DNA from 4 places in the Marinactinospora rubrisoli genome. Region 4 is predicted to be linked to each of the others. Evidence: riboswitches for the same ligand, from Rfam matches in the RefSeq annotation. Region 4 holds a riboswitch; each other region holds the start of a gene.
What was found. A riboswitch is a leader RNA that binds a small molecule or an ion and turns the genes downstream of it on or off. The one in region 4 is predicted to bind S-adenosylmethionine.
Positions count from the first base shown of each region.

Region 1: another riboswitch for S-adenosylmethionine. It lies ahead of ACFQRF_RS20880 (CMD domain-containing protein); the one in region 4 lies ahead of ACFQRF_RS22100 (ABC transporter substrate-binding protein).
Region 2: another riboswitch for S-adenosylmethionine. It lies ahead of thrC (threonine synthase); the one in region 4 lies ahead of ACFQRF_RS22100 (ABC transporter substrate-binding protein).
Region 3: another riboswitch for S-adenosylmethionine. It lies ahead of ACFQRF_RS21545 (aminotransferase class V-fold PLP-dependent enzyme); the one in region 4 lies ahead of ACFQRF_RS22100 (ABC transporter substrate-binding protein).

Region 1 covers NZ_JBHTBH010000010.1:206,830-213,803, forward strand. Annotated here, with positions in the region: gene ACFQRF_RS20870 (sialidase family protein) at 1-494, shown strand, start outside; gene ACFQRF_RS20875 (SDR family NAD(P)-dependent oxidoreductase) at 491-1,228, shown strand; SAM riboswitch class IV at 1,568-1,675, shown strand; gene ACFQRF_RS20880 (CMD domain-containing protein) at 1,768-2,958, shown strand; gene ACFQRF_RS20885 (ABC transporter substrate-binding protein) at 3,051-4,124, shown strand; gene ACFQRF_RS20890 (FecCD family ABC transporter permease) at 4,130-5,224, shown strand; gene ACFQRF_RS20895 (ABC transporter ATP-binding protein) at 5,221-6,030, shown strand; gene ACFQRF_RS20900 (FAD/NAD(P)-binding protein) at 6,027-6,974, shown strand, end outside.
Region 2 covers NZ_JBHTBH010000001.1:364,250-371,223, forward strand. Annotated here, with positions in the region: gene ACFQRF_RS01715 (S8 family serine peptidase) at 1-195, opposite strand, end outside; gene ACFQRF_RS01720 (DUF3263 domain-containing protein) at 585-920, shown strand; gene otsB (trehalose-phosphatase) at 1,005-1,832, shown strand; gene ACFQRF_RS01730 (alpha,alpha-trehalose-phosphate synthase (UDP-forming)) at 1,932-3,371, opposite strand; SAM riboswitch class I at 3,647-3,786, shown strand; gene thrC (threonine synthase) at 3,799-5,064, shown strand; gene ACFQRF_RS01740 (MoaD/ThiS family protein) at 5,115-5,393, shown strand; gene groL (chaperonin GroEL) at 5,700-6,974, shown strand, end outside.
Region 3 covers NZ_JBHTBH010000011.1:109,848-116,821, forward strand. Annotated here, with positions in the region: gene ACFQRF_RS21515 (phosphotransferase family protein) at 1-241, shown strand, start outside; gene ACFQRF_RS21520 (hypothetical protein) at 245-808, shown strand; gene ACFQRF_RS21525 (hypothetical protein) at 789-1,376, shown strand; gene ACFQRF_RS21530 (hypothetical protein) at 1,346-2,437, opposite strand; gene ACFQRF_RS21535 (DinB family protein) at 2,677-3,225, opposite strand; gene ACFQRF_RS21540 (SAM-dependent methyltransferase) at 3,300-4,082, opposite strand; gene ACFQRF_RS21545 (aminotransferase class V-fold PLP-dependent enzyme) at 4,283-5,644, opposite strand; SAM riboswitch class IV at 5,706-5,832, opposite strand; gene ACFQRF_RS21550 (CaiB/BaiF CoA transferase family protein) at 6,088-6,974, shown strand, end outside.
Region 4 covers NZ_JBHTBH010000012.1:14,951-21,924, reverse strand. Annotated here, with positions in the region: gene ACFQRF_RS22115 (OmpA family protein) at 1-1,189, opposite strand, end outside; gene ACFQRF_RS22110 (L,D-transpeptidase family protein) at 1,486-2,298, shown strand; gene ACFQRF_RS22105 (endonuclease/exonuclease/phosphatase family protein) at 2,473-3,459, opposite strand; SAM riboswitch class IV at 3,691-3,813, shown strand; gene ACFQRF_RS22100 (ABC transporter substrate-binding protein) at 3,929-5,029, shown strand; gene ACFQRF_RS22095 (ABC transporter ATP-binding protein) at 5,026-6,165, shown strand; gene ACFQRF_RS22090 (ABC transporter permease) at 6,162-6,974, shown strand, end outside.

The sequences.
Region 1 (6,974 bases), on a different contig from region 4:
ACAACAACTCCTCGATCCAGTTCGTCCGGCTGCGCGACGACCGCCTGGCGCTGGTGTACAACCACAGCAGCGCCGCCGACGCCACCGAGCGGCGGCTCTCGCTGTACGACGAGATCGACGACGACGGCCTGGCGCCGGTCACCCCCGCCGCCGCGCCGTCCCCGGCCGCCCCGGCCGTCCTGGCCGGCGCGGACCGCCCGGCGGGCGCGGAGCGGACCGCGTTCTGGGGCGCCCCACGGGCGCCCATGACCCTGGCGGTCTCCGCCGACGGCGGCGCCACGTGGCCGCTCCGGCACGACCTGGAGGTCGGCGACGGCTACTGCCTGACCAACAACTCGCGGGACGGGCTGAACCGGGAGTTCTCCTACCCGACCATCCGGCAGAGCCCCGACGGCGGCCTGGACATCGCCTTCACCTACTACCGGCAGGCGATCAAGCACGTCCGGCTGAGCCCGGAGTGGCTGGCCGCCCGCACCGCGGAGGCCGGCGCGTGACGGCAGGGGAGAGCTGCACGCACCGGGGCGGCGAAAGCGCGGCCGCCCGGGAGACCGCCCCGCACGCCGTCGTCACCGGCGCGAGCTCGGGCATCGGCCGCGCCGTCACCGAGCGGCTGCTCGGCGCCGGCTGGCGGGTGACCGCCCTGAGCCGCCGCCCGGTCGAACCGGCCGGGACGGCACTGCACTGGGTCGAGGCCGACCTCGCCGACCTGGACGCCATCCCCGCCGCCGTCGCCGGGGTCACCCGGGCCGACGCGGTGGTGCACGCCGCCGGCCTGCAGCGTTCGGCCCGCCTCGGCGCCCTGTCGACGGCGGACGGCACGGCCATGTGGCGGGTGCACGTCGCGGCCACCGAGGTGCTCGTCGGCACGCTGATCGACCGCGTTCCGGACGGCGGCCGCGTCGTCCTGGTCGGCAGCCGCACCATGACCGGCGTCCCGGGCAAGAGCCAGTACGCCGCCACGAAGGCGGCTCTCGCGGCCCTGGCCCGCTCCTGGGCCGCTGAACTGGTCACCCGCCGCGTCACCGTCAACGTCGTCGCCCCCGGCCCCACCGACACCCCGATGCTCCAGGACCCGGCCCGTGCCACCACCCCGCCCCGAGTGCCACCGATGGGCCGCCTCATCGACCCGGCGGAGGTCGCGGGCACGGTTGCCTTCCTCCTCGGCCCGGACGCGCGCAGCATCACCGGCCAGACACTGGTGGTGTGCGCGGGGGCGTCGCTGGGCTGAGGGCGCTGCGGTTCGGGGCAGGGACGGACGATCAGGCGGTGCGGCGGTGTCGCTCTCCCGCGCCGTCACCGCCGTCGCGCGGTGCGGACGTTAGGCTGATCGCTTCCAGCAGGGGGCGGACCGCTGCCGTTGAACGTGGCGACGAGCCGCCGGGCCTGCCCGAAGTGCTCGCTCGCGGTGACCGGTGTTCCGTTGCCTCCTAGACTCCCTGCCGCGATGCCCCGGCCGAACCCCATCGGGGTCGGGCATGCCCCAGATACTATTCCTACCGAATTTGTCGCCATCGTCACGCTTGTGACATCTTGTTCCCGCATGGGGTGATCGCCTACCTTCGCACCAGGTCAAGAGCGCCAGCGCGAAGATCCGGCTTGCTGGACGGCAACCTTCTGCACAGCGGGGTGCCCCCGGAGTGATGACCTGGCTGCGGAGACGCGGCAAGCGTGCACGGTCGCGGGACGAGAGGTCCGGCGGCCCCGTCCCCGACGGACGCTTGTGCCGGCCCGCGGCCGTACCGGCAGGACGAGACGAAGGCGGGAACAGTGAGCAGCGGGGCGCGGAGTGCGGGGGAGCCGGCGGGGGCCGATGTCGTCGCGGAGCTGGCGGGGGTCGGGAGCGAACTCGCGGCGGCGCGGCGAGTGAAGCCGGAGTTCGTGGCGGAGACGCAGCGCGCCTACGACGCGCTCTTCGCCGCCGACGGGCCGCTGGCGCCGGCGGTGCGGCGCGGGCTGGCCGCGCTGGTCGCGCGGTGGCACGGAGCCGACGACGTCGTCGCCCACCACACCGCCCGCGGAGCCGACGCGGCACTGTACGCCGACGAGCTCCCCGCCGATCCCGCGCTGCGGGCGGCGGCCGAGCACCTGGATCTCATCACCGTCTCACCGGCGCTGGCCCGGCGGGAGGACGTCGACCGGCTGGCCGCCGCCGGCTGGGGCCCCGACGCCGTGGTCGCGATCTCCCAGGTCGCCGCTTACACCGCTTTCCAGGTCCGCCTCGTCGAAGGACTGCGGCTGCTGCAGGGCGCGCCCACCGCCCACGGTGTGGCTCCGGCGCGCACCACCCGCGGGCGCGGGCGGACCAAAAGTCTCGCCGAAATCGCGTCCAACGGCGCGAAGCGGCCCACCGCCTACACCCAGGAACTACTCGCCTGGACCGCCTGGGTCCCGCCGGTGGCGGCCGACGACCTGACGGACGAGCAACGGGAGGCGTTCGCCGGGAAGACCAACGACGGCTACTTCCGGCTGCTCTCCCGCCTGCCGAAACTGCTGCGGGCCCGCACCGCCGTCGACAAGGCGGTGTTCTACACCCGCGAGGGGCTGCCCCGCGCCGAACGCGAGCTCGCGGCCACCGTCACCAGCAAGGTGAACGACTGCGTCTACTGCGCCTCCGTGCACTCCCGCAAGGCGTCGCAGCTGTCCCACCGGACCGACGACGTGCAGCGGGTCCTCGACGCCGTCCTCGACCGCGACCCTGACTGGCGCGCCACCGATCTCGCCCCGCTCGCCGCCGGCCAGGACGCGCGGTGGAGCGCCGTCGCCGCGTTCGCCGCGGCGCTGTCCACCACACCGGCCTCGGCCACCCCGGACCACATCGCGGAACTGCGCGGCCACGGGCTCACCGACGTCGAGCTCGTCGACCTTGTCGGCTCCGTCGCCTTCTTCTCGTGGGCCAACCGGCTCATGCTCACCCTCGGCGAACCGTTCTGGCCCGGGACCGAGCCGGCCGCCGCCTGACCCCGGCGGCCGTGCGCCCGCGCCTGGCGGGGCCGGCCACGGCCGGCCCCGCCCGTTGCCCCCTCCTCCTCCGAACACGCAAGGACGTCCCCATGCCCCCGACCACGTCGCGCGCCCGCGTGGCCGCCGCGGCGAGCCTCGCCGCCCTCACCCTCCTCACCGCCTGCGGCGAGGTCGTCCCCGAGGACGGGACCGCCGCGTCGTCCGGCCCCGTCACCGTGGTCGACGACATGGACCGCGAGGTGACCATCGACGGCCCCGTCGAGCGGGCCGTCGTGCTGAACAGCTACGCCAACGAGTTCGTCCGCGCCATCGGAGCCGGGGACGCCGTGGTCGGCGTCGACCGGATGTCGGCCGACCGCCTGCCCTACCTGGACATCTCCGAGGACGAGATCGTCAGCGAGGACCTGTCCGAGATCAACTACGAGGCCGTGGCCGAGCTCGACCCGGACGTCCTCATCCTGCCGCGCAACGGCGCCTGGCAGGAGGCGGCCGGCCAGCTGGAGTCCTTCGGCATCCCCGTGGTCGTCGCCACGGCCTGGGACTTCGACGTCTTCCACGACACCGTGACGCTCCTCGGCGAGATCTTCGGCGAGGCCGAGGGCGCCGAGCAGGTCGCCGGGTTCTACGACGAGATCTTCGCCCTCGTCTCCGAGCGCGTCGAGGGCACCGAGCCGGTCGGCGTCTACTGGGAGACCGAGCAGCCCTACCTCACCGCCCTGCCCGGCTCCGGGTTCGACCAGATCATCACCGCCGCCGGTGGCCGCAACGTCTTCGGCGACGTCGAGGCCGGCGGCGACGAGCAGTCCGAGACCACCGTCGACCCCGCCGCGGTCGTCGAGCGCGACCCCGGGCTCATCGTGCACGAGTTCGGCCCCGCCGCCGAGCCCACCGGCCAGGACCGGTTCGACGACATCCGCGATGACCTGCGCGGCCGGCCCGGCTGGGACGCCATCAGCGCCCAGCGGGACGGCGAGATCTATGTCAGCAACGGCTGGGCCACCAGCGGGCTGTCCAAGGCCCTCGGCGCGCTCTACCTCGCCACCTGGCTGCACCCCGAGCAGTTCGAGGACGTGGACCCCGACGACTACCTGCGGCGGTGGGTCGAGGACTTCCAGCGCACCGAGTTCGCCGGCGCGGACGCCTACATCCAGAAGGTGGCGTGAGGCCGATGTCGCTCGCCACCGGAAGTCCCCCCGAAAGCGCCCCCGCCGCCGCCCGCCCCGCCGCGCGCAGGCCCGGATCGATGCGCGGCCTCACCCTCGTCGCCGGGGCCGCGGTCTCACTGCTGGCCATCGGCTGGTGCGTGACCGTCGGCACCTCCGGAGCGACCCTGGCCGACGTCTGGCACGCCGTCCGGCTCTCCGTGTTCGGCGGCGTGCTCACCACGGAGTTCGAGCAGACCTTCACCATCATCACCGGCCTGCGGCTGCCACGGGCGCTGCTGGCCTTCGCCGCCGGCGCCGCGCTGTCGCTGGCCGGGGTCGTCATGCAGGGCCTGCTGCGCAACCCGCTGGTCAGCCCGTTCACGCTCGGCGTGTCCCCAGCGGCGGCCTTCGGCGCGTCCCTCGCCATCCTCGCCACCGGCGGAGCGGCCGGCTCGGCGTCGTGGCTGGTGGTGGGCAGCGCCCTCGCCACCGCGCTCGCGGTGTCGGCCCTCGTGCTCGGACTCGCCTCCGCCAGGTCGATGTCCACCGCCACCCTGCTGCTGCTCGGCATCGCGCTGACCCAGTTGTTCGAGGCCATGACCTCGGCCCTGCAGTTCGTGGCGAACGAGAACACCCTGCAGGCGATCGTGCGGTGGACGTTCGGGTCGGTCAACGACGCCACCTGGCGTGAGGTGCAGATCGTCGGGCTGGTCGCGCTCCTGCTGCTGCCGGTGCTGCTGTGGTTCGCCAAGGACCTCAACGCGGTGGCCTTCGCCGGGGACGACGCCGCCCGTAGCCTCGGCGTCAACGTCACCGCGCTGCGGGTCGGCCTCATCGTGGTGGCGGTGCTGCTCGCGTCCGTGGTGGTCTCCTTCTGCGGCGTGATCGGCTTCGTCGGGCTCGTCGGGCCGCACATCGCGCGGCTCGTGATCGGCGCCGACCACCGCTACCTCCTCCCGTTCTCCTTCCTCACCGGCGGCCTGCTGCTCCTGGTCGCCGACACCATCGGCCGCACCGTCCTCGCGCCGTCGGTCATCCCGGTCGGCATCGTGGTCGCCTTCATCGGCGCCCCGGTGTTCATCAACCTCATCCTCACCCGAAGGGCGGCCACGCGATGAGCCTCGAAGTCGCGGGCGTGGAGTTCGGCTACCGCCGGCACCCCGTCCTGGAGGGGATCGACCTCACCGTGGCCGAGGGCGCGTTCTGCGCGCTGCTCGGCCCCAACGGATCGGGCAAGTCGACCCTGACCAAGATCCTCGCCCGCATCCTCCGGCCGGGCGCCGGGACCGTCCGCCACGCCGGCCGGGACCTGCTCCGCATGCCGCGCCGCGAGCACGCCAGGATCGTGTCCTACGTGCCACAGTCCAGCGAGGCGCCCTTCGAACTGACCGTGCGCGAGGCCGTGCTGCTCGGCCGCACCCCGCACATCGGGCTGCTGCCCACCACCCACGACTGGGACGTCGTGGAGGCAGCGATCGACCAGCTCGGACTCGCCGACCTGCGTGAACGGCACTTGTCGGAGCTGTCCGGCGGGCAGGCGCAGCGGGTGCTCATCGCCCGCGCCCTGGCGCAGGAGCCGCGGGTGCTGCTGCTCGACGAACCCACCTCGGCGCTCGACCTGCGCTACCAGATCGAGACGCTGCGGATCGTGCGCGAGGTCACCCGGGAGCGCGGCGTCACCGCGCTCATCGCGATCCACGACCTCAACCACGCCGCGCACTTCTGCGACCAGGCGGTGCTGCTGCACGGCGGCCGGATCGTCGCCGACGGCCCTCCGGCCGAGGCGTTCGACGCCGCCACGCTCGGCCGCGTCTACGGCCTGGAAGTGCGGGTGGAGCGCACCGGTGACACGGTCGACGTGCGGCCGGCGGAACTGGACGGCACGTCCGGCGCGGACCGCCCCGAACCCCTGCCCCGGCCATGACCGCCACGGAGACGTTCGACGTCGTCGTGGTCGGCGCCGGGCCGCGCGGGGTCTCGGTGGTCGAGCGCCTGGCCGCCCGTTCCGAACCGGGCGAGGCGCCGGTGCGCGCCGCGCTCATCGACGCCGTGGAGATCGGGGCGGGCGCCACCTGGCGCACCGACCAGTCGGCCCTGCTGCTGAACAACACCTACAGCGCGCACACCACGATCTACACCGACGACTCCACCCCCATGTCCGGCCCCGTGACGCCCGGCCCGGACCTCACGGCGTGGGCGGCCGACCCGGAGGTCCCGCCCGGCCGGCCGGAGTGGGCGGCCCGCGAGATCGCCGAACTGCGGCCGTGGTCCTACCCCACGCGGCGGCTGCAGGGCGTGTACTACCGCGAGCAGCTCGCACGCGTGGTCGCCACCGGCCGGGTCGACGTCGCGGAGTTCCTCGGCCGGGCGGTCGACCTGACCGCGGGCCCCGACGGTGGCCGCACGGTGCGGCTGGCCGACGGCCGCACCGTGCACGGCGCCGTCGTGGTGCTCGCCCAGGGCATGGTGCAGGCCGTCCGCTCGCCACGCGTCCAGGAACTGGTGGACGCGGCCGAGCGCGACGGACTGGCGTACGTGGAGCCGGGCATGCCCGCCGAACGCGACTGGGACGTGGTCCCCGCCGGGGAGACCGTGCTGGTCGCGGGGCTCGGCGCCAACTTCTTCGACGTGGTCGCCCTGCTCACCGAGGGCCGCGGCGGGCGCTTCGAACCCGCCGGCGACCCCGAGTTCCCCGCCCGGCTGCGCTACCTGCCCGGCGGAGACGAACCGCGGCTGGTGGCCGGCTCACGCCGCGGCCTGCCGTACCGGGCCAAGGCCGCCTACCCCGACGGCTTCCCGCCGCGCTACCGGCCCCGGCTGGCCACCCGCGACTGGTTCGCCGAGGTCGCCCGGACCCCGTTCCAGGAC
Region 2 (6,974 bases), on a different contig from region 4:
GGTGACGCCGGCCCCTTCGGTGCGCTCCCACGCCTCGGCGGCGCCGATCGCCTCCAAGCTCCACTGTTCGGCACGCAGGTCCTGCTGGGCGGTGTCCGCCAGGACCGGCGGCGCGAGCAGGCCGAGCAGGCCGAGGCCGCCGATCGCCGCACAGCTTCCCAACGCGACGGACGTGCCGGGCGTCCTCGTGTGCATGGCGATGGTTCCCTCCCGCGTTGCGCCGATCCCGCCCCGGTGTGTCGCCGGGCCGTCTTCGCCCCCGGCCACGTAGACCGTGCTATCCGTTCCCGGCCACGAAGGCGTGTGGGCGGTGGTCATTCTGCCACGCGTGCGGGGCCCTCTCTCGGGGAAGCCCGGAGCCGGCGCCCGGGGAGACGGGCGGTCGCGCGGGTAGGCTCGATCGCCGGAGTGGCGGGGAGTCGCGGTGCGCCGGTCCAGTCCAGCGTCGGAGGTTCCGCGGTCCGCCACCCGGCGGAAGGGAGAGGCATCTGTCACCCGGATGCTCGATCGCCCGAGCGCGTCTCCTCAGGCGATGCCGCGAGTCGCTACGATAAGTCGCGCCAATCCGGACGAGGAGGCGCCCAATGTCAGATGTCGGGCCATACGTGAAAGAACCGTCCGATTCCCCGGCGGACGGGGCGTCCGCCGACGAGAACGGACCGTCCGTCCCCGAGCTCGCCGAACGCGAGCAGCGCATTCTCGCCTTCGAACGCCAGTGGTGGAAGCTCGAAGGCTCCAAGGAACAGGCGATCCGCGCCGAGTTCGGCTTCTCCGCCACCCGCTACTACCAGCTCCTCAACGGCCTCATCGAGAACCCTGCCGCGCTGGCGCACGACCCGATGACCATCAAGCGGCTCCGTCGGCTGCGCGCCAACCGCCGCCGTCAGCGCACCGCCCGTATGCTGGGCATCCAGCTCTAGAGGACCCGTCCACGGCCGCCCACCCTGCGCCGCAGCGGGCTTCGGTGCCCGGCGGCGTGACAGGCGACGAGAAGGTAGCGCTGGATGACTCTGCCCCGACCGCGTACCGCCGAGGGAGCGGCAGCCCTGGACCGGCTGCTCGCCGACCCGTCCGGTGCGGTGCTCGCCTTCGACTTCGACGGCACCCTCGCGCCGATCGTGCCCGACCCCCGGGACGCCCGGGCCCACCCTGATGTGCCGGCCGTCCTTTCCCGGCTGTCCCCGCTGGTGCGGGCGCTCGTCATCGTCACCGGCCGCCCGGCGGCGGTCGCGGTGGAGTACGGCGGGTTCGCCGGAGCCGACGGCCTCTCCGGCCTCACCGTGCTCGGCCAGTACGGCCGGGAGCGCTGGGCCGACGGCCGGCTGACCGTGCCGGAGCCGCCGCCCGGCGTCGCCGTGGCGCGGGCCGAGCTGCCGGGGCTGCTGGAGCGGCTGGCCGTGCCCGCGGGGACCTGGATCGAGGACAAGCAGCACGCGCTCGCCGTCCACACCCGCCGCACGAGCGACCCTGACGGCGCGCTGGAACTGGTGCGCGGCCCGCTCACCGACCTCGCCGCCCGTACCGGTCTCACCGTGGAACCGGGCCGCATGGTCGTCGAGCTCCGCCCGCCCGGCATGGACAAGGGCGTCGCCCTGACCGGCTTCGTGGCGGAGCACGGGGCGACGTCCCTGCTGTACGCGGGCGACGACCTCGGCGACCTCGCCGCGTTCGACGCGGTGCGCGACCTCCGCGGCCGTGGTGTCGCGGGGCTCACCGTGTGCAGCGGCTCGGACGAGGTGCCGGAGCTCGCCGGGCGCGCCGACCTCGTCGTCGACGGTCCGGCCGGTGTGGTCGGCCTGCTCGCCGGACTCGCCGCCGCCCTGGAGGGCTGACCCGGCCCGCGCCCTCGCGCCACCGCACCGCCGTGACGGTGCCGCGACGCGAGGGCCGTGGCGGGACGGGTGATGCCCCTGGAGAACGAGGGACGCCGCTCAGCCGAGCGCGCGGAGCTGGTCGGTGAACCAGCGCTGCGGCGGCAGGGCGGCCGCCCGCTCCGCCAGCCGCTCGCAGCGTGCGCGGCGTTCCCCGGCCGGCAGGGACAGCGCGGTGTGCAGCGTCTCGGCCGTCTCGGAGACGTCGTAGGGGTTGACCAGCAGCGCGTCCTCGCCCAGGTCGTCCGCCGCGCCGGCCTCGGTGGACAGCACGAGGGCGCAGCCCTCCTCGGAGAGCACCGGCCCCTCCTTGGCCACCAGGTTCATGCCGTCGCGGATCGGATTGACGAGCAGCACGTCGGCGAGCTGGAACGACGCCAGCGACCGTGGGTAGTCGTCGTTGACCTCCAGGATCAGCGGGGTCCAGTCCGGCGTGCCGAACTCCTCGTTGATCTCCTTGGCGATCCGCTGCACGGACTCGGTGTACTCGCGGTACTCGGGCACGTCGCCGCGGCTCGGATAGGCGAACGCCAGGTGGGTCACCCGGCCGCGCCACTCCGGGCGGCGGGCCAGCAGCTCGCGGTAGGCGGCCAGGCCGCGCACGATGTTCTTGGACAGCTCGGTGCGGTCGACCCGCACGATCAGCCGGCGGTCGCCGACCAGCTCGCGCAGTGCCGCGCGGCGCTCGGCCACGTCGTCCGCGGCGGCCCGCGCGCGCAGCCCCTCGGCGTCCGCGCCCAGGGCGTGCACGCCGACCCGGACGATCCGGCCGCCGAAGTCGACCGTGCGGGTGGCCCAGTTCACCTCGGCGCGCAGGAACGTCTCACAGCAGCGCAGGAACGCGTCCGCCCAGCGGAGACTGAGGAACCCGACGTGGTCGGCGCCGAGCATGCCCTCCAGCAGTTCTCGCGCGATGTCACGGGGCAGCATCCGGAAGTACTCCGGCGGCGCCCACGGGGTGTGGGAGAAGTGCGCGATGCGCAGGTCCGGCCGCCGGCCGCGGATCATGCGCGGCACGAGCGCGAGGTGGTAGTCCTGCACGGCCACCCGGGCGCCCTCGGCGGCGCCGGTGACCAGTGCCTCGGCGAACGCGCCGTTGTACTCCCGGTAGTCGTCCCACCGGGCACGGAAGTCCGCGTCGAAGTGCGGCTTGTTCGGGGTGTCGTAGAGCATGTGGTGGACGAACCACAGGGTGGAGTTGGCCACCGACGTGTAGGCGTTGGCGAAGGTCCGCGGCGGGATGTCGAGCATGCGCACCCGCGCGCCGCCGAGGTCGAAACCGGCCTGGTCGAGCCGGCCGCCCGGCGCGGTGCCGGCCGCCTTGCGGTCGGCGTCGGAGAGTGCCGCGCACACCCACAGCGTGTCGATCTCCCCTGCGACGGAACTCAGCCCGGAGACCAGCCCGCCTCCGCCGCGCCGGAAGGCGAGGGAGCCGTCATCGGCGACGGAGAAGGACACCGGGCCTCTGTTGGAAGCGACGAGGATCTGCGCCTTGTCCACCTGATCGTCCACCTCTCCACCGGGTTGTCAGGAACCCCTACTTAACTACACGGCCACCCGCCGATCACAGGCGGGTCACCGGGTCCGGACGCGCAGTGTCACCGTGCCGCGTGCTGGGTTACTGACCCTCTGTGCAGGCCGCAAACCCGCCGCGCCGTGGGCGGGTCCGCGAGATCGGTCACCCCGGATGGCCGATCCGGCGACGCGTCGGTTACAGTGACGCACGGATCAGGTGGTCCGCCCGAGCGGACGCACCGTCCACCAGAACTTCATATTGCTCATCCAGAGGGGTGGAGGGACCGGCCCGGCGAAGCCCCGGCAACCATCCCGGTGAACGCTTCGCGTCTGGTGCGAGGCGGCCGGGACAGGTGCCAACTCCGGCCTGGGGTCAGAGCGGCTCCAGGAAAGATGAGGGGAGACGCCTCGCATGGCGGTAACCGCCACGGAAACCAGCACGCCCACCACCCCCTCCTTCGGCCCCGCCGCCGCCCTCTCCTGTCGCGAATGCGGCCGGCGGTACGACCTCGGCCCCCGCTTCGCCTGCGAGTTCTGCTTCGGCCCGCTCGAAGTCGCCTACGAGTTCGGGCCGGTCAGCCGCGAGTCCATCGAACGCGGCCCCAAGAACATCTGGCGGTACGCCGGGCTGCTGCCCGTGCCGGAGAACGTGCGCGACCTGCCGAACATGAACCCCGGACTCACCCCGCTGGTCCGCGCCGACCGGCTGGCCGCCGAACTGGGCCTGCGCTCGCTGCACGTCAAGGACGACTCCGGCAACCCCACCCACTCGTTCAAGGACCGCGTGGTCGCCATGGCGGTCGAGGCGGCCCGCAACTTCGGGTTCCGCACCCTCTCCTGCTCCTCCACCGGCAACCTGGCCGGTGCGGTCGGCGCGGCCGCCGCGCGCGCCGGGTTCGAGTCGTGCGTCTTCATCCCGGCCGGCCTGGAGGAGGCCAAGGTGCGCATGGCCGCCGTCTACGGCGGCAAGGTGGTGGCGATCGACGGCAACTACGACGACGTCAACCGGTTCTGCTCCGAGCTCATCGGCGACCCCGCCGGCGAGGACTGGGGCTTCGTCAACGTCAACCTGCGCCCGTACTACGGCGAGGGGTCCAAGACCCTCGCCTATGAGATCGCCGAGCAGCTGGGCTGGCGGCTGCCCGAGCAGATCATCGTCCCCATCGCCTCCGGCTCGCAGCTCACCAAGATCGACAAGGGCTTCCGTGAGCTGGTGCGGCTCGGCCTGGTCGAGGATCGGCCCTACCGGATCTTCGGCGCGCAGGCCACCGGCTGCGCGCCGGTCGCCCGCGCCTGGGAGCAGGGCCACGACGTCATCCAGCCGGTCAAGCCGGACACCATCGTCAAGTCGCTGGCGATCGGCAACCCGGCCGACGGCCCCTACGTCCTGGACATCTGCCGGCGTACCGGCGGTGCCGTGGCGCACGTCGACGACGCCGCGGTGGTCGACTCCATCGCGCTGCTCGCCCGCACGGAGGGCATCTTCGCCGAGACGGCCGGCGGCGTCACGACCGGCGTGCTGCGCAAGCTGCTCGCCGACGGGGTGCTCGACCCCGAGGCCGAGACCGTGGTGCTGAACACCGGAGACGGGCTCAAGACCCTCAACGTCGCCAGTGCCGGTGTCACGGCCACCATCCCGCCCTCCCTGGCCGCCTTCAAGGACGCCGGGCTCGCCTGAGCCCGGCCGCGCGCTCCCGTATTCCCACCACCGCAAGGAGTTCCACAGTCATGAGCGTCAGCGTGCGCGTCCCGACCATCCTGCGCAGCTACACCTCGGACGCGGCGGAGGTCTCCGCCGAGGGCAGCACCCTCAGCGAGGTGCTCGCCGACCTGGAGGCCAACCACCCCGGCATCCGGGCCCGGATCCTCGACGACGACGGGCGGATCCGCCGCTTCGTCAACGTCTACGTCGGCGACGAGGACGTCCGGTTCGCCCAGGGCCTGGACACCGCCGTCCCCAGCGGCGGGCAGGTGTCGATCATCCCGGCGGTCGCCGGCGGCTCTTGATCGATCCGCCCGCCACAGTGCCTTTCCGGCCCGCGCCCGCACCCGGCGGTCGCGGGCCGGACGTTTTCCCGGGGCTGACCTGCGGGTAACCGCATGGCGAAATCCGGCCAGGGCGTTTGCACTCGCCTGTGGAGAGTGCTAGAAAAGGGATCGTTAGCACTCCCCCATGGTGAGTGCTAACCCAGGTTCGAGGCGATGAGGCCGCGGTCCTCCGGCAGACGGGTTGCCGGGAGCGCCATGGTCGTCCGTCGCGGGCGTCGGCTCGTACCTTCGCGTATCAGCCCGGTCTCGGGAGGACAGAACTCTATGGCAGCCAAACTGATCGCGTTCGACGAGGAGGCCCGGCGCGGCCTCGAACGCGGCATGAACCAGCTTGCGGACGCCGTCAAGGTGACGCTCGGCCCCAAGGGCCGCAACGTCGTCCTTGAGAAGAAGTGGGGCGCGCCCACCATCACCAACGACGGTGTCTCGATCGCCAAGGAGATCGAGCTCGAAGACCCGTGGGAGAAGATCGGGGCCGAGCTCGTCAAGGAGGTCGCCAAGAAGACCGACGACGTCGCGGGTGACGGCACCACCACCGCCACCGTCCTGGCCCAGGCGCTGGTGCGCGAGGGTCTGCGCAACGTCGCCGCCGGCGCCAACCCGGTCGGGCTGAAGAAGGGCATCGAGGCCGCGGTCGCCCGCATCAGCGAGGAGCTGGCCAACCTCTCCAAGGACATCGAGACCAAGGAGCAGATCGCCTCCACGGCCTCCATCTCCGCCGGCGACACCCAGATCGGCGAGATCATCGCCGAGGCCATGGACAAGGTCGGCAAGGAAGGCGTCATCACCGTCGAGGAGGGGCAGACCTTCGGGCTGGAGCTGGAGCTCGCCGAGGGTATGCGCTTCGACAAGGGCTACATCTCGCCGTACTTCGCCACCGACCTGGAGCGCATGGAGACGGTCCTGGAGGACCCGTACATCCTGATCGCGAACCAGAAGATCTCCAACAACAACGAGTTCCTGCCGATCGTTGAGAAGGTCCTGCAGGCCGGCCGTCCGCTCGTCGTCATCGCCGAGGACGTCGAGGGCGGCGCGCTGCAGACCCTGGTGGTCAACAAGATCCGCGGTGCCTTCAAGTCCGTCGCCGTCAAGGCCCCGGGCTTCGGTGACCGCCGCAAGGCCCAGCTCGGCGACATCGCCGTGCTGACCGGCGGCCAGGTCATCACCGAGGAGGTCGGCCTCAAGCTGGAGAACACCGAGCTTGAGCTGCTCGGCCGCGCCCGCAAGGTCGTCGTCACCAAGGACGAGACCACCATCGTGGACGGCGTGGGCGACGCCACCGCGATCGCCGGCCGGGTCAACGAGATCCGTGCCGAGATCGAGCGCACCGACTCCGACTACGACCGCGAGAAGCTGCAGGAGCGCCTGGCCCGCCTGGCCGGCGGTGTGGCGGTCATCAAGGCCGGCGCCGCCACCGAGGTGGAGCTCAAGGAGCGCAAGCACCGCATCGAGGACGCCGTCCGCAACGCCAAGGCCGCCGTCGAGGAGGGCATCCTGCCCGGTGGTGGCGTGGCGCTGCTGCAGGCCAGCGTCCCGGCC
Region 3 (6,974 bases), on a different contig from region 4:
CCCCGCGCGCACCCGCGCCCTCATCGACGCCTACGTCGCGGCCGGCGGGCCGGACCAGGCGCTCGCCATGCGCGGCGGGCTGCCGGCCGAGAACTGGGCGCTCGGCTGGCACCGCGTCTGGGTCGTGGAATGGTTCCTCGCCCAGGCCGCCGTCTGGATCGTCGACCACGCCACCGACCACGTCTATGTCCGCGTCGTGCGCCGCCACGTCCAGGACGCGGTCCATCTGCTGAAGGTGTGAACCATGGAGCCCCCCGCCCTGCTCATCGACATCGACGGGGTCCTCAACCCCTTCCCCGGCCCTCAGGGATCGGTGCCTCCCGGCTACCGTCCGCACCGCGTTTCCCCCGAGGGCCATCGCAACATCCTCGTCTGGCTCGACCCCCGCCACGGGGCGTGGATCACCGCGACCGCCGCGATGGGCCTCGTCCGACCGGTGTGGGCGAGCAGTTGGATGGCCGACGCCGACCGGTGCGTCGGCCGCCACGCCGGCCTGGACCCCCAGCCCTACATCGACCTGGGGCGCCCCGGCATCTGCACTCCGCACCCCAACGGCTACCTGTGGAAACGGGACTCTGTCCGCACCTGGGCGGCTGACCGGCCGTTGGCGTGGATCGATGACGACTTCACTGACGCCGACCACGCGTGGGCGGCGCAGCGGACCCGTGCCGGGACGCCGACTCTCCTCGTTCAGCCCGACCCCCACATCGGACTCCGGCGCGGTCATCTCCAGGCCGTCCGGCTGTGGGCGGTCGGCCTGATCCACGAACAGGAGGCCGAGGAGGGCCATGCCACGGCACCCGGGTGACCGCCTCACCGCTCCGGACGGGCGGACCGTGCACATTGACCTCCGGCTGGTCCCGCTCATCCGCCTGCTGTGGAACCTCGACATCCGCACGCGGGCCAGTTGCCAAGACTACGGCGAATCCCTCCAGGCGCATCCGGGCCTGCCTTCGGGCGACCCGCGATGGATCGAGTTCCACCGGGGCCGCGTCTGGCTGAAACTCCCCGCCCAAGACGCCCAGCGACTCCTCACCATGGTCGGCACCGACCGTGGGCTACGAGCGGCTCTGCGACGATGGGCCACTGCGGACTCCTGGCTGGCCTTCCGCCCGGTGGTATTGGACGCGTTCGGGGTCGGCGTCGAGACGTCGAACGACGTCCACCTGTTCTTCCCCTCGGCTCACCTCGGCAGGATCGAACACGTGCTCGGAATGGCGTCCGCACGGCCGGTGGACCACCCGGCGGCGGAACCCGGCCGAAGTCCCGTCGCGCCCAAGCCCCCGTCACGCAACCGGCGGCCAGGCATCAGCCCGGCCGCCGGTTCAGGGGACGTCCCCCAGGATCACAGCTCGTACTCGAACACCACTCCATAACCGACCGGAACGTCCGGGTCGCCCTCGGGGTAGGCCTGGCCGGCCGCGAGCACGCTGGTGGTGCCGGGGATGGCCGTCGGCTTCGGGATGTTGAGCTCGTACCCCTCCTGGGTGGGGGTGTAGCGGGTCAGCTCGCCGTCGGCGGCCCGGTGCACCAGGTCGCCGTCCCAGCTGCCGTCCTTGAGCCACAGGCCGCCGGCGCCGTCGTCGGTCACGCCGGTGTACTCGCCCTCCTCGTCGCCGGTCTGCACCGTCCACTCCGTGCCGTCCCAGTGGGCGAGCAGCGGGAGGTAGCGGTTCCGCTCGTCGTCGTCGACGTAGTGGATGGAGCCGACGGCCCACACGTCGTCGGCCGCGCGGGCGTAGACGTCGTCGAAGGCGGCGGAGGGCTCACCGCCCGGCAGTTCGACGTCGGGGACGTCCATCGGCTGCCACGCGGTGCCGTCCCAGCGCTCGGCGGTGGGCTGGTCGCCGTCGTAGCCGACCGCGAACACCGCGTCGGAGGCGACGCCGGACACCGCCTGGTGCGCCGCCTCCGGAGCGGGGTAGTCGCGCCAGATCTCGCCGTCGAAGTAGGCGGCGCGGGCCCAGCCGTCGACCGGCTCGGAGAGGAGCCACACCGCGTCCTTCGCCACCGCCTCGATGTCGGTGGGGACCAGTGCCGGGTCGAGTTCCACGGCGCGCCACGAGGTGCCGTCGTAGTGGAGGGTGCTCGCGCCGTCGGCGGACTGACCGGCCGCCCAGACGTTGTCCGGAGCGGAGGCGTCCGCCACGGTCGGGCGGACGGTCCAGTCCGCCGGGAGCTCCTCGCGCACCCACTCGGCGCCGTCGCGGCGGTGGATCCAGGTCGGCCCCTCGTCGTCGGCGATGCCGAAGGCCCAGACGTTGCCGGCGTCGGCGGCGGCGACCGTGTCGAACGTCCCGCCGAGTTCCGGCGATCCCAGTGTCAGGCGCCCGGTGGTGTTCTCCGCCGTTTCCGGGCCCGCGGGCGCCGGGTCCGCGTGCGCCGAGCCCGTGAGGGCGGCCGTCGTCGCCAGCGCGACGGCCGTGGCCGCCGTCACGCGGACGGCCTGGCGGCCTCGGACGGCAGCGGTACGCCTGCGCCCACCAGAATTCGTCATACGGTCATACTCCGTTCGCTCGGAGATCACGAAAATCTGTTGGTAGGACGTGCCACCGCACGCGCAGGTTTGCCGGAAACCACGGGTTTTTCCGACGTATCACTGAATAATTAGCGGCGCAGACCGCCTGAACGGCGGCGTTGACACCGAACCGGCTGGTCGTCCGAGTGTGGGGATGGTCAGAGCGCGTCGGCCCCCCGGCCGGGACGACTGCGGTAGAGGTCCCGCATGAGCGCGATCTCCGCGCTGTGGTGGATGACCTCGCGGTTGATGTGCAGCGCCAGCGTGACGAACGGCAACTCCGACCACTCGGGCGGCTCGGCGGCGCCGACCGGCGCGTCCCAGTCCTCGGGGTCGAGGGCGCGGACTCCGGCGCACCAGGCCGTGTAGGCCCGCTCCAGCCGCCGCAGCGCCTCGTCGGCGCTGCCGGGCCAGGCGGCGTTCTCCCGCATCATCGTCCGGCCGCCGAAGTGGTGGTCCACCCGCATCTCCAGCACCTCGACCACGATGTGGCCGAGCCGCCAGCCGACCGTGGTGACGGGGGGCGGCACGGGCTCCGGCCACTCGCGGTCCGGGGCGAAAGTGCCGTCACTGAGCCGGCGCACCGACCAGCAGCCCTCCACCGGCTCCCAGAAGAACTCGTCGTCGCCCAGCCCGATGAGCCGCGGGCGCAGCGAGGTCTCCCAGTAGAACTCCAGCTGCCCGAGAATCTCGGCGGTCCAGTTCACCACATGTCCCCTCTGCCCGGCACCGGCGTCGATTATCCATCGCCGGGCGGGCGGAGCGCCCTCGCAACGGGCTCTCAGCCCCGCCGGCCGACTCCGGCCAGGACGCCGACGCCGACGGCGGTCACCTCCTCGTCCGGATACGGCCACCACGCCATGTCGGCCAGCCCGGGCTCCACCAGCGTGAACGGCTCGAAGAGCGCCGCGGCGCGCTCGCGGGCCCGCCGCCCGGCCGGGACGTCGGCCGGCGCCGTCGCCCCGTTCGCGGCCCGTTCCTCGGGCAGCGACCGCTGGGCGATGGCGATGCGGCTGCCCGGGCAGGACGCGGCGTGGAAGGCGCGCACCAGCGCCCCGGGATCCACCCCCGCCGACCGCACGGCGTCGGGCTCCACCATGAGCACGGCGACCGGATCGGCGAAGTCGACCAGCCCGCGCGCGGCCAGCACCGCGACGACCGCCTCCGGATTCTCCCCGAACGCCCGCACCACCGGCACCGCGTCCGCGGACGACGACGCCCGGCCGTGCAGGGACACCGTGGATTCGGTGGCGACGTACACGGCGCGGGCGCCGGAAAGGTGATGGCGGGCGACGTGGTGGATTCCGTCCGCGGCCGGAAGCCGCGACCCCACGTCCACGAATTGCGCGATCCGCAGATCCGCCGCGAAATGACTCACGGCCCGCCGGAGGAATCCGCGTTTCAGCTGTTCCAGCCGCGCGTTCCCGGGGGCCGCTTCCGCCACGGGCGGGCTCTCACGGCCGGATCGCCGCAGGAAGTCCGCGACCCTGATGACGCGCGGGGGCGGAACCTCAAGCGCGGGGAGATCGTGCTCGAAGTGCCGTGCCCGCTGATCGTCAGTCACGATCACGCTCCCCGACCGTCGCCTGATCAGGGCTCGGTGAACGGGTGAGAGCTCCGCGTCGGTGCCCTCGGAATCCCGCGACGTCCCGTGGCCCTTTCATTAGCGCCCGATGGTACCGCCTCCACCGTCATTTATCCCCCCGGTGCAATTCAACGGCGGGTAATGCGGATTTCGCGGGGACGGCGGTTTTCCGCCGGTCCTCAGGGACGCGGGCGCGGGTCCGGAACCGGGGCGATCCGGTCGTCCACCAGGTCGTAGTGCCACCTCGGCCCGCGCGCCGCCAGCTCCGCGACGGCGCCGACCAGCCGGTCGACGTGCTCCTCGGTGGTGCCCAGGCCGAGGCTGGCGCGCACCGCCTGGGTGTGCCCGGCCGGCAGGAGTCCGCGGGTGAGCAGGTGCGCGCAGAAGAGGCCGTCCCGCACGCCGATCCCGTACTCCGCCGACAGTGCCGCCGCGACCAGGTCGGCGGCGAGGCCGTCCACCACGAACGACACGATGCCGACGCGCGGGTGGTCGCGGTCCCAGAGGCCGAGGTCGTGCACGCCCGGGATCCGGGCCAGTCCGGCGCGCAGCCGGTCGAGCAGCGCCTGCTCCCGCTCGTGCAGCCGCTCCTGATCGGCGGCGCTGAGCGCGTCACAGGCCGCGGCGAGCGCGACGGCGCCCAGCACGTTGGGGCTGCCCGCCTCATGCCGGGCCGGCAGGTCGTTCCACCGCACGTCGTCCTCGGTGACGTTGGCGGTGGCGCCGCCGCCCGCGAGGTAGGGGGTCGCGGCGCGCAGCCAGTCGGTCCGCCCGGCGAGGACGCCCGAGCCGAACGGGGCGTACAGCTTGTGCCCGGAGAACGCGACGTAGTCGGCGCCGGTCGCGGCCAGGCTGAAGGCCCGGTGCGGAACGAGCTGCGCGGCGTCGACCACGATGCGCGCCCCGGCGGCGTGCGCCACCCCGGTCAGCTCCTCGACCGGCCAGATCTCGCCCGTGACGTTGGACGCCGCCGTGACGCACAGCAGCCGTGGCCCCTCCGGGGCGGAGCCGAGCGCCGCGCGGGCCGCCTCGACCGCGGCCCGTGGGCTGTCCGGCAGCGGCAGCCGGACCACCCGGCCGGCGCGGCTGCCCCGGTGCTGCCAGGGCAGCAGGCTCGCGTGGTGCTCCGAGGCGAAGACGACGACGGTGCAGCCGTCCGGCACCGAGCGGGCCAGCAGGTTGAGAGCGTCGGTGGTGCTGCGGACGAACACCACCGCGTCGCCCTGCCGCGCCCCGACGAACCCGGCCACCGAGCGGCGGGCCCGCTCGTAGGCGTCGGTGCTGACCTGGGAATGGAAGCCGGCGCCGCGGTGCACGCTCGCGTAGTAGGGCAGCGCCGCCTCCAGCGCCCGGTGCACGGCGGTGAGGCACGGCGCGCTGGCGGCGTAGTCGAAGTTGGCGTAGTCGACCCGCTCTCCGGTGACGAGCGGGACGCGGACGTCGGCCCCCAGGATGCCGACGGCGTCGCCGTCAGCAGCGGGGACGGCCGCGTCCGTGGACCGGGACGACTCGGCGATCGGGTTCTCGGCGACAGCGGTCATTCAGGGCACCTCCATGGGTCCGGGGACCCCGGGGTGCACGCGGCGGTGCTGGCACGGGAGGGGTCCGCGCTTGCCTGACACGGTTACGTACTCGGTCGTGTCTCGACCTGGTCCTCACCCGGGGCACCCCACCGCGGAAGGAGGGTTGCCGGCCAGCAAGCCGGGGCTTGACGCTGGCGCTCATGACCTGCCGGTGACTATAGCGCACGGTGTCCGGTTCGCGGCAAGCCGGGGGCGCGGGGGACACGGAGTGATTGACAACACCCCGCGCCCCCCGGTGATACTGGCGATGCCCGGCGCCGCCGGAGGCACCTCCGTGGCAGCCGCGCGGAGGAGGACCCGCGCACCCGTGGGAGGAGACCCGCCCTGGACGGCCACGACCGCTTCCGGCGCCGATCCGGCCTCCCCGGCGGACCGCTCCCCACGCCCACCGGCGCGGCGCGGTGAACCCCATCAGTGCGGCCGGGGCGCCGCTCGCGGGCGTGCGCGTCGCCGACCTGTCGCGTGTTCTCGCCGGCCCCTACGCCACGATGCTGCTCGCCGACCTCGGCGCCGAGGTCGTCAAGGTGGAGAGCCCGCGGCACGGCGACGACACCCGGTCCTGGGGACCCCCGTGGGCCGGCGGCGAGTCCGCCTACTATCTGGCGGTGAACCGTGGCAAGCGCAGCCTGGCCGTGGACCTGAAGGACCCCGACGGCCTGGCCGCCGTGCGGGAACTGTGCGCGCGTTCCGACATCGTGGTGCAGAACTTCCGCCCCGGCGTGGTGGACCGCCTCGGCCTGGACCATGCCGCGGTGCGGGAGCGCAACCCCGCGGTGGTGTACTGCTCCATCAGCGGGTTCGGGCCGGACCACCGTCCGCCGGACCGTCCCGGCTTCGACCTCATCGTGCAGGCGGAGAGCGGCCTCATGGCGGTCACCGGCGAGCCGGCGGGGCCGCCCGTGAAGGTGGGGGTGGCCATCACCGACGTGCTCACCGGCCTCAACGCGGCCGTGGCCGTGCTGGGAGCGCTGGTCCGCGCCCGCGCGACCGGCCGCGGCGAGCACGTGACCGTCTCCCTGATCGGCTCCGCGCTGTCCGGCCTGGTCAACGTCGCGCAGTCGGCCCTCGTCACCGGCGAGGAGCCGCGGCGGTACGGCAACACGCACGCCTCCATCGTCCCCTACCAGGCGTTCGGCACCGCCGACGCCGACATCGTCATCGCCGCCGGCAACGACGCGCTGTACCAGCGGCTGTGCGCGGCCCTGGACCGCCCCGACCTCGCCGCCGACCCGCGCTTCGCCGCCAACCCCGGCCGGGTGGCGCACCGCGCCGAACTGATCGGCGCGCT
Region 4 (6,974 bases):
CGTCACCGGGGTCGTCGGTGTAGGGCGCCGGCCAGTTGACGTTGCGCACGGCGACGCCCAGGCCGTCGTCGTCCGCCTCCTCCTGCTCGGCCGGGTCGGTGTTCTGGTCCACCGCGTAGGCGAACTCCACGCGGCGGTTGCGGGCGCGCGCCTCGTCGTCGTCGGCTCCGCCCTCTCGGGCGATCGGCTCCGTGCTGCCGCGTCCCTCGACCGCGTAGTCGAAGTCGGTGCCGATCTCCTCCACGAGCAGGTTGCGGACCGTCTCGGCGCGGCGCAGCGACAGCGCCTCGTTGTAGGCGTCGGTGCCGCGGCCGTCGGTGTGGCCGATGACGGTGATCTCGGGGTCGTCGGGGTCGACGTTGGCGGCCAGGGAGGCGGCGGCCTGGCGGACGACCTCCTCGGCCTCCTCGGTGAGGTCGGACCGGTCGAACTCGAACATCACGTCGGAGTGCAGCGCGATGATCTCGCGGTTGCCGTCGCGGGTGGTGGAGGCGATCTCGGAGTCGACGTAGCTCTCCACCCACCCCTCGTCGGCCACGGCGTCGTCGTCGGGGCGGCGGTTCTCGAAGGTGAGGTTCTCGCCGGCGGGCGGCGGGTCGTCCGGGGAGAGGTGGTCGGCGCCGTTGGGGTTCTCGGGGTCGGGCCGCTCCTGCTCGACGTCCTGAATTGGGATGCCGGTCATGGCGCCCAGGCCGCTGCCGACGAAGGTGACCTGCCGGATCTCGTCGGGGATGCGCGGGAAGTACCGCCGGTACTCGTTGGTGACGCCGTCGTGCACCGGGTACAGGCCGTTGGAGTCGGGGCTCACCGACCCGTACTTCAGGCCGTCCTCGTCGATGTACTGCCGGAACACCCGGCCGGTCACGGGGTCGACCAGCGTGTGCGCCATGCTGAGGTTGCGGTTGCTGCCGGTGAACCCGTCGGGGTAGCCGACCTCGTAGTACATGACCGTGTAGTCGGGGGTACGCTCCAGCCCGGTGATGGAGAAGCGCATCGTGGCGTCCTGCCCGGTGTCCTGGAAGATGCGGCCCTCCTTGGTGTAGGGGAACTCCTCCCGGATGTCAGGAGGGCCGGACTCCGACCCGAACCCTCCGGCCCAGGACGTGAAGTCATCGACGATGGTGCAGCCGCTGAGCAGGAGGCTGCCCGAGGTGAGCAACGCGATCACGGTGAGGGGCGTCCGCGCCATGCGGGGGAACTCCGATCACGAAGGAGACATGACGGGGACATACTCCCGCGCCCGCGACGGTGTTGGCGAAACGGAACGATTTGGGCCGCCCGGGCCACGCGCGGGGGAGCCGGGGAACGTCCGGAGGCGCGACCGCGTCGGTGGCGCCGTGACGGGAGGGGGTCGTGGGGCGAGCGTGCCACCGGAGGGACCGGGCCGGAGACGTAAATTTTGGACAATTGAACCGCTGACTTGGTGAAAGGCCATTATTTTCGATGTAATTCCTAGAGCACATGAAGCCTGGGTAAGGTCGAAAAATGGCTATACGTTCATCTCGGCGTGCCGACAGGTACGCGACACGAGCGGGCGTCATCACCCTCTCCACGATCCTCGCCGTCGGCTACGGTGCCGCCGTCGGGGACGCCGGGCTCCCCGGAGCCGCGACCGCCAACGCCGGCGTGCCCTCCGTGGCACCCGGCCACGCCGGTCTGGTCACTGAATCCGCCGAATCTCCCGAATCCTCGGAAGCGTCCGGTGCCGAGCTGCGGCTCGGCGACTCCGGTCGCGAGGTCCGCGAGGTCCAGGAACGCCTCATCGAACTCGGGTACTGGCTGGACTCCGCCGACGGCGAGTTCGGCGGGCTCACCCAGCACGCCGTCGTCGCGCTGCAGAAGGCGGCCGGTATCGGGCGCGACGGGATCGTCGGTCCCGAGACCCGCGCGGCCCTGGACGAGGGGGTGCGCCCGAGCGCGCAGAGCTCCTCGGGCCGGGTGGTCGAGATCGACCTGGAACGCCAGCTCCTGCTCGTCGTCTCCGACGGCGAGGTCCAGCGGACGTTCACCACCTCCACGGGCTCGGGCGAGACCTACGAGTCCGAGGGCGAGGAGCACATCGCGGTCACGCCCAAGGGCGAGTTCACCGTGTTCCGTGGTGTGGACGGGTGGGACAAGGCCCCGCTGGGCGAGCTGTACCGCCCGAAGTACTTCAACGGCGGCATCGCGGTGCACGGCTTCGCCTCCGTTCCCGCCCAGCCCGCCTCCCACGGCTGCGCCCGGGTCAGCATCAAGGCGATGGACTGGCTCTGGGAGAGCGGCTACCTGGACAACGGCAGCGTCGTCCTCGTCCGATGATCCCCCGCGGGACCACCCGTTCTCCGGCTCGGGGGACGGGCCGGGTGGTCCCGCTCCAATGGCGTGGGATTCTCGGCGCGCGGCCCGGCCGGGGCGGTGCCGGTCCAGGAAGCCGCGGATCACGGCGAGCCACTCCCGCGGCGCCTCCGGCGTGAAGGTCAAGGCGGCGTCCGGTCAGCCCTGGGCGAACAGCTCCATCTCGACGAGCAGTGCCCGGTGGTCGCTGCCGGGCAGGTCGACGAATTCGCCGCTGGCCGGCCGGAACGGGCCGCGGATGAGGATGTGGTCGATCTGGGCGCCGGCCAGGGGCGTGCCGGCCGGCCAGGACGGGGTGTGGCCGAGGCCGATCGTGGTCGTGGCGTCGCGCAGGCCGGTGTCCAGGATGTCGCGGAACGCGGCGTGGTCCCGGGTGGCGTTGAAGTCGCCGGCCATGATCGCCGGGCCGTCCAGGGCGGTGGCCGCCGAGTGCAGGGCGGCCAGTTCGCGGCGCCAGGAGTCGACCATGCCGGGGATCGGGGGGAGCGGGTGGGCCAGCTGGAGCGCCACCGGGACGCCCTCGATCACGGTCTCCGCCGTGGGCATGGCCAGTGTTGCGGGGACCTCGCCGGCCGGGCGGAGGGGGTGGCGGCTCAGGATCGCGGACCCTTCCGCGCCGGGCACGGCCGTGACGATGCGGTGCGGGTAGCGCGCCGTCATCTCCTCCGTGGACAGCAGCCGTCCGCACGCCGGATCGCACTCCTGCACGAAGACGAGGTCGGGGTGTTCCCGCCGCAGCGTCCCGGCGAGCGCGTCGGTCGCCGCTCCGAGCTTGAGGTTGGCGGTGAGCACGCGCACCGTTGCCACGGGTGCCGCCGTGGGCGGCGGTGCCGCGCGGTCGTAGGAGGGCAGCACCGCGCCGAGGCCGAAGAGGACGGCCACCGCCCAGGCCAGCCCGGCGCGCCAGCTCGCCAGCAGGGCGAGCGCCAGCGCGGCCGCCGCCGGGACGAGCAGGTAGGGCAGGAAGGCGAGCAGCTGCGGCAGCGGGGTCACGCCGTCCACCCCGGCCAGCCGGCACCCGAGCACCGCCGTGGGGGCGGCCAGCGCGAGCCCGGCGAGGCACCGGGCTGCGGTCCGGCGCGGCCGGGACGCGGCCGGGCCGGGCTCGGTGCGGGAGGTGGCCATGGGACTGCGCCTCTCGATGGGGATCGGGGCGCCGGGGCCGGCGCCCGCGCCGATTCGATCGTAGGGGTCGCCGGTGGCCGGATGCGGTGGCGTGCGGGCGCCCGTGGTGGATCGGACATCAGGGCACTCGGGTGACGCACGGGAGTCCGGGGGCTTCCGGCCGGTTAAGCGACAGAGAGGTCACATGGGACAAACGACCAGATAAGTGGAGAACCGTGTTATCTTGCCTGATGTCACGAGTTCCAGTGCCAAGCCCCGGCTGGCTGGACGGCAACCCTCCTGACGCGGTGGGGTGCTCCGGGTGAAGACACGGCCGTCGTCGGTGCTCCACGGCGTCGACGGCAAGCGCGGACCCGTCCGACCCGGACCTCCCCGGCCGCGGCGGGCGCCCTCACCCCCTCCGGGGCAGGACCGGACGCTTGCCGTCGCATCCCCGGCTCGCGACGGCCCCGCCTGAAGGGAAAGCCCGATGAAACCGGCCGCTCAGCCCCGAGCCCTGCTCGCCGCCGGCGCCGCCTCGGCGGCCCTCGCCCTCCTCACCACCACCGCGTGCGGCGGCGTCGACACCGGCGGATCCGGGTCCGGCGAACAGGAGATCACCGTCACCGCGTTCGCCGGAGCGTGGGGCGACCTGTTCCAGGAGTCCTTCGTCGAGCCGTTCGAGCGGGAAACCGGCATCACCGTCAACGTCGTCACCGGCGCCGACGCCGACTGGCTGACCCGGCTGCGGGCCGCCGACGGCTCCAACGCCCCCTTCGACGTGGTGGCCCTCACCTCCGAGACCTTCCACCAGGCCGTCAGCAACGACGTGCTGCAGCCCCTGGACACCGGCCGCATCGAGAACTGGGACCAGCTCAACAGCGTGCTCGTCGACCAGTCCGCCGTCGACGGCGAGTTCTACGGCGCGCCGCTCACCACCGGCTCCAACGGGCTGCTCTACCGCACCGACGAGATCAGCGACCCGCCCAGAGACTGGAACGACATCTTCGACGAGGAGTACTGCGGTCACGTCGCGCTGCCCCCGCTCACCTACAACGCCGGACTGCAGTTCTTCTCCGCCCTGGTCGCCCAGGACGGCGGCGAGCTGTCCGACCCCGGCGACGTCGACCGCGCGTTCGAGAAGCTGGAACAACTCAAGGGCTGCGTCTCGGCCTACCCGGCCGACGCCGGCAGCGTCGCCACCGTCCTGCAGAACGGCGACGCCTGGATCGTGCCGTTCTGGGACGGCCGCGCGTTCGCCATGGAGGCCGAAGGCGAACCCATCGGCTTCAGCTACCCCGAGTCCGGCGCCGTGGGCGCACTGACCTCGTACTACATCCCCGCCGGCGCCCCCAACGCCGACGCCGCGTACGAGTTCCTCGACTACCTGACCAACGCCGAGTACCAGCGGGCGTTCGGCGAGGGCACGTTCTACGCCGCCGGCAACGACACGATCGACTACAGCCCCGAGTTCGACGCCAAGGTCGAACACGGCGACGACGTCTACCAGGACTTCACGTGGGTGGACTACGCCGCCGCGACCCCCAACCTCAACGAGTGGCAGCAGCGGTGGAACGAGATCTTCCGGTGACGACATCCCCCGAACCGACCCGCCCGGCCCCGGGCGCGCCGGACGCGGCGGCGGATCCGGCGCACGTCGTGATCGAGGGGCTCGCCGCCGGATACGAGGGCACCCGGGTCCTCGACGTCCCCGAGCTCACCATCCGGCGCGGCGAGTTCCTGTCCGTCCTCGGCCCGAGCGGCTGCGGTAAGACCACCCTGCTCAACGCCCTCGCCGGGTTCGTCCGCCCCACCCGCGGCCGGATCAGCATCGACGGCGCCGACGTCACCGACGTACCACCGCACCGGCGCGGCCTCGGCCTGGTCTTCCAGAACTACGCGCTCTTCCCGCACATGACCGTGGCCGGCAACGTCGCCTACGGGCTGAAGGTGCGCCGGGTCGACCGCGCCGAACGCCGCGAACGGGTCGCCGAGGCGCTGCGCCTCGTCGGCCTGGAGGGGTACGCCGGGCGCCGCCCCCGCCAGCTGTCGGGCGGCCAGCAGCAGCGGGTCGCCGTGGCGCGCGCGCTGGCGACCCGGCCCGCGGTGCTGCTGCTGGACGAGCCGCTGTCCAACCTGGACGCCAAGCTCCGCCGCGAGATGCGGGTCGAGCTCCGGGAACTGCAGCAGCGCCTCGGCATCACCATGGTCTTCGTCACCCACGACCAGGAGGAGGCGCTCTCGCTCTCGGACCGGATCGCGGTGCTCAACGGCGGACGGGTCGAGCAGCTCGACACGCCGGAACGGGTGTACCGGACACCGGCCAGCCGGTTCGTCGCCGAGTTCGTGGGCGCCGCGAACATCCTCGACGGCGTCGCCGCGCACAACGGCGAGATCCGCGTCGGAGAGACGACCGTGCGCACGGGCCGCCGCGACCTGCCCGCCGGGCGGCCCGCCGTGCTCGCGCTGCGGCCCGAACGGGTCCGGCTGCACCCGGGCGGCGTGCCGGCCCCGGACGGCGCCGCCGAGGGGTCGGTCACCGGCGTGCTCGGCTACCGGGCGTTCGTCGGGGACGCCTGGCAGGCCGAGGTGCACCTGACCGGCGGGGCGACGCTGAGCGCCCGCACCCACGCCGAGCCGCCCCCGCTGGGCGGTGAGGTGACCGCCCACTGGGCGGCCGAGGACGTCATCGACCTCACCCCCGCGCCCGCGGAGGAGACGAGGTGACCCGGAGCACGACCGCCGCGCGCGGGCGCGCGGCCGGGGCCGGCTACGTGCTGCCCGCGGTCCTGTTCCTCGCCGCGCTCTTCGCCGTGCCGCTGGCCCGGATCCTGGAACTGAGCCTGCACCCCGTGGACGGCACCGGCAACCCGCTGCCGGAGCTGTCGCTCGTGCAGTACCAGCGAGTGCTCACCGAGCCGTTCTTCGCCGAGGCGCTGCGGTACAGCCTGCTCACCGCGCTGCTGGTCACCGCGCTGTGCGTGCTGCTGGGGTACCCGGTGGCCTACGCGCTGGCGCGCACCCGGCCCGGCGTGCTGCGCACCGTCATGTTCGTCATCGTGGTGTCGCCCCTGCTCACCAGCGTGGTGGTGCGCAGCTACGGCTGGGTGGTGCTGCTGTCGGCCAACGGCGCGGTGAACCGGTTCCTCACCGCCACCGGGCTCGCCGACGAGCCCGTCCCGCTGCTCACCAGCAACCTGGCGATCGTGGTCTCGGTGACGCACGTGCTGCTCCCGTTCGCCGTCATCCCGCTCACCACCGCCCTCGGCGGCATCGACGGCAACCTGCGCCGCGCCTCACAGGTGCTCGGCGCTGGGCCGGTCCGCACCTTCTGGCGCGTCACCGTCCCGCTCAGCCTGCCCGGGGTGGCCACGGGGGCGATGGTCGTCCTGCCGCTCGCCATGGGCATCTACATCACGCCGCTGCTGGTCGGCGGGGCCAACCGGCCGCTGGCGGGACTGCGCGTCTACAGCCAGATCACCAGTGTCTACGACTACCCGGTGGCGGCGGCGCTCAGCTTCACGCTGCTCCTGCTG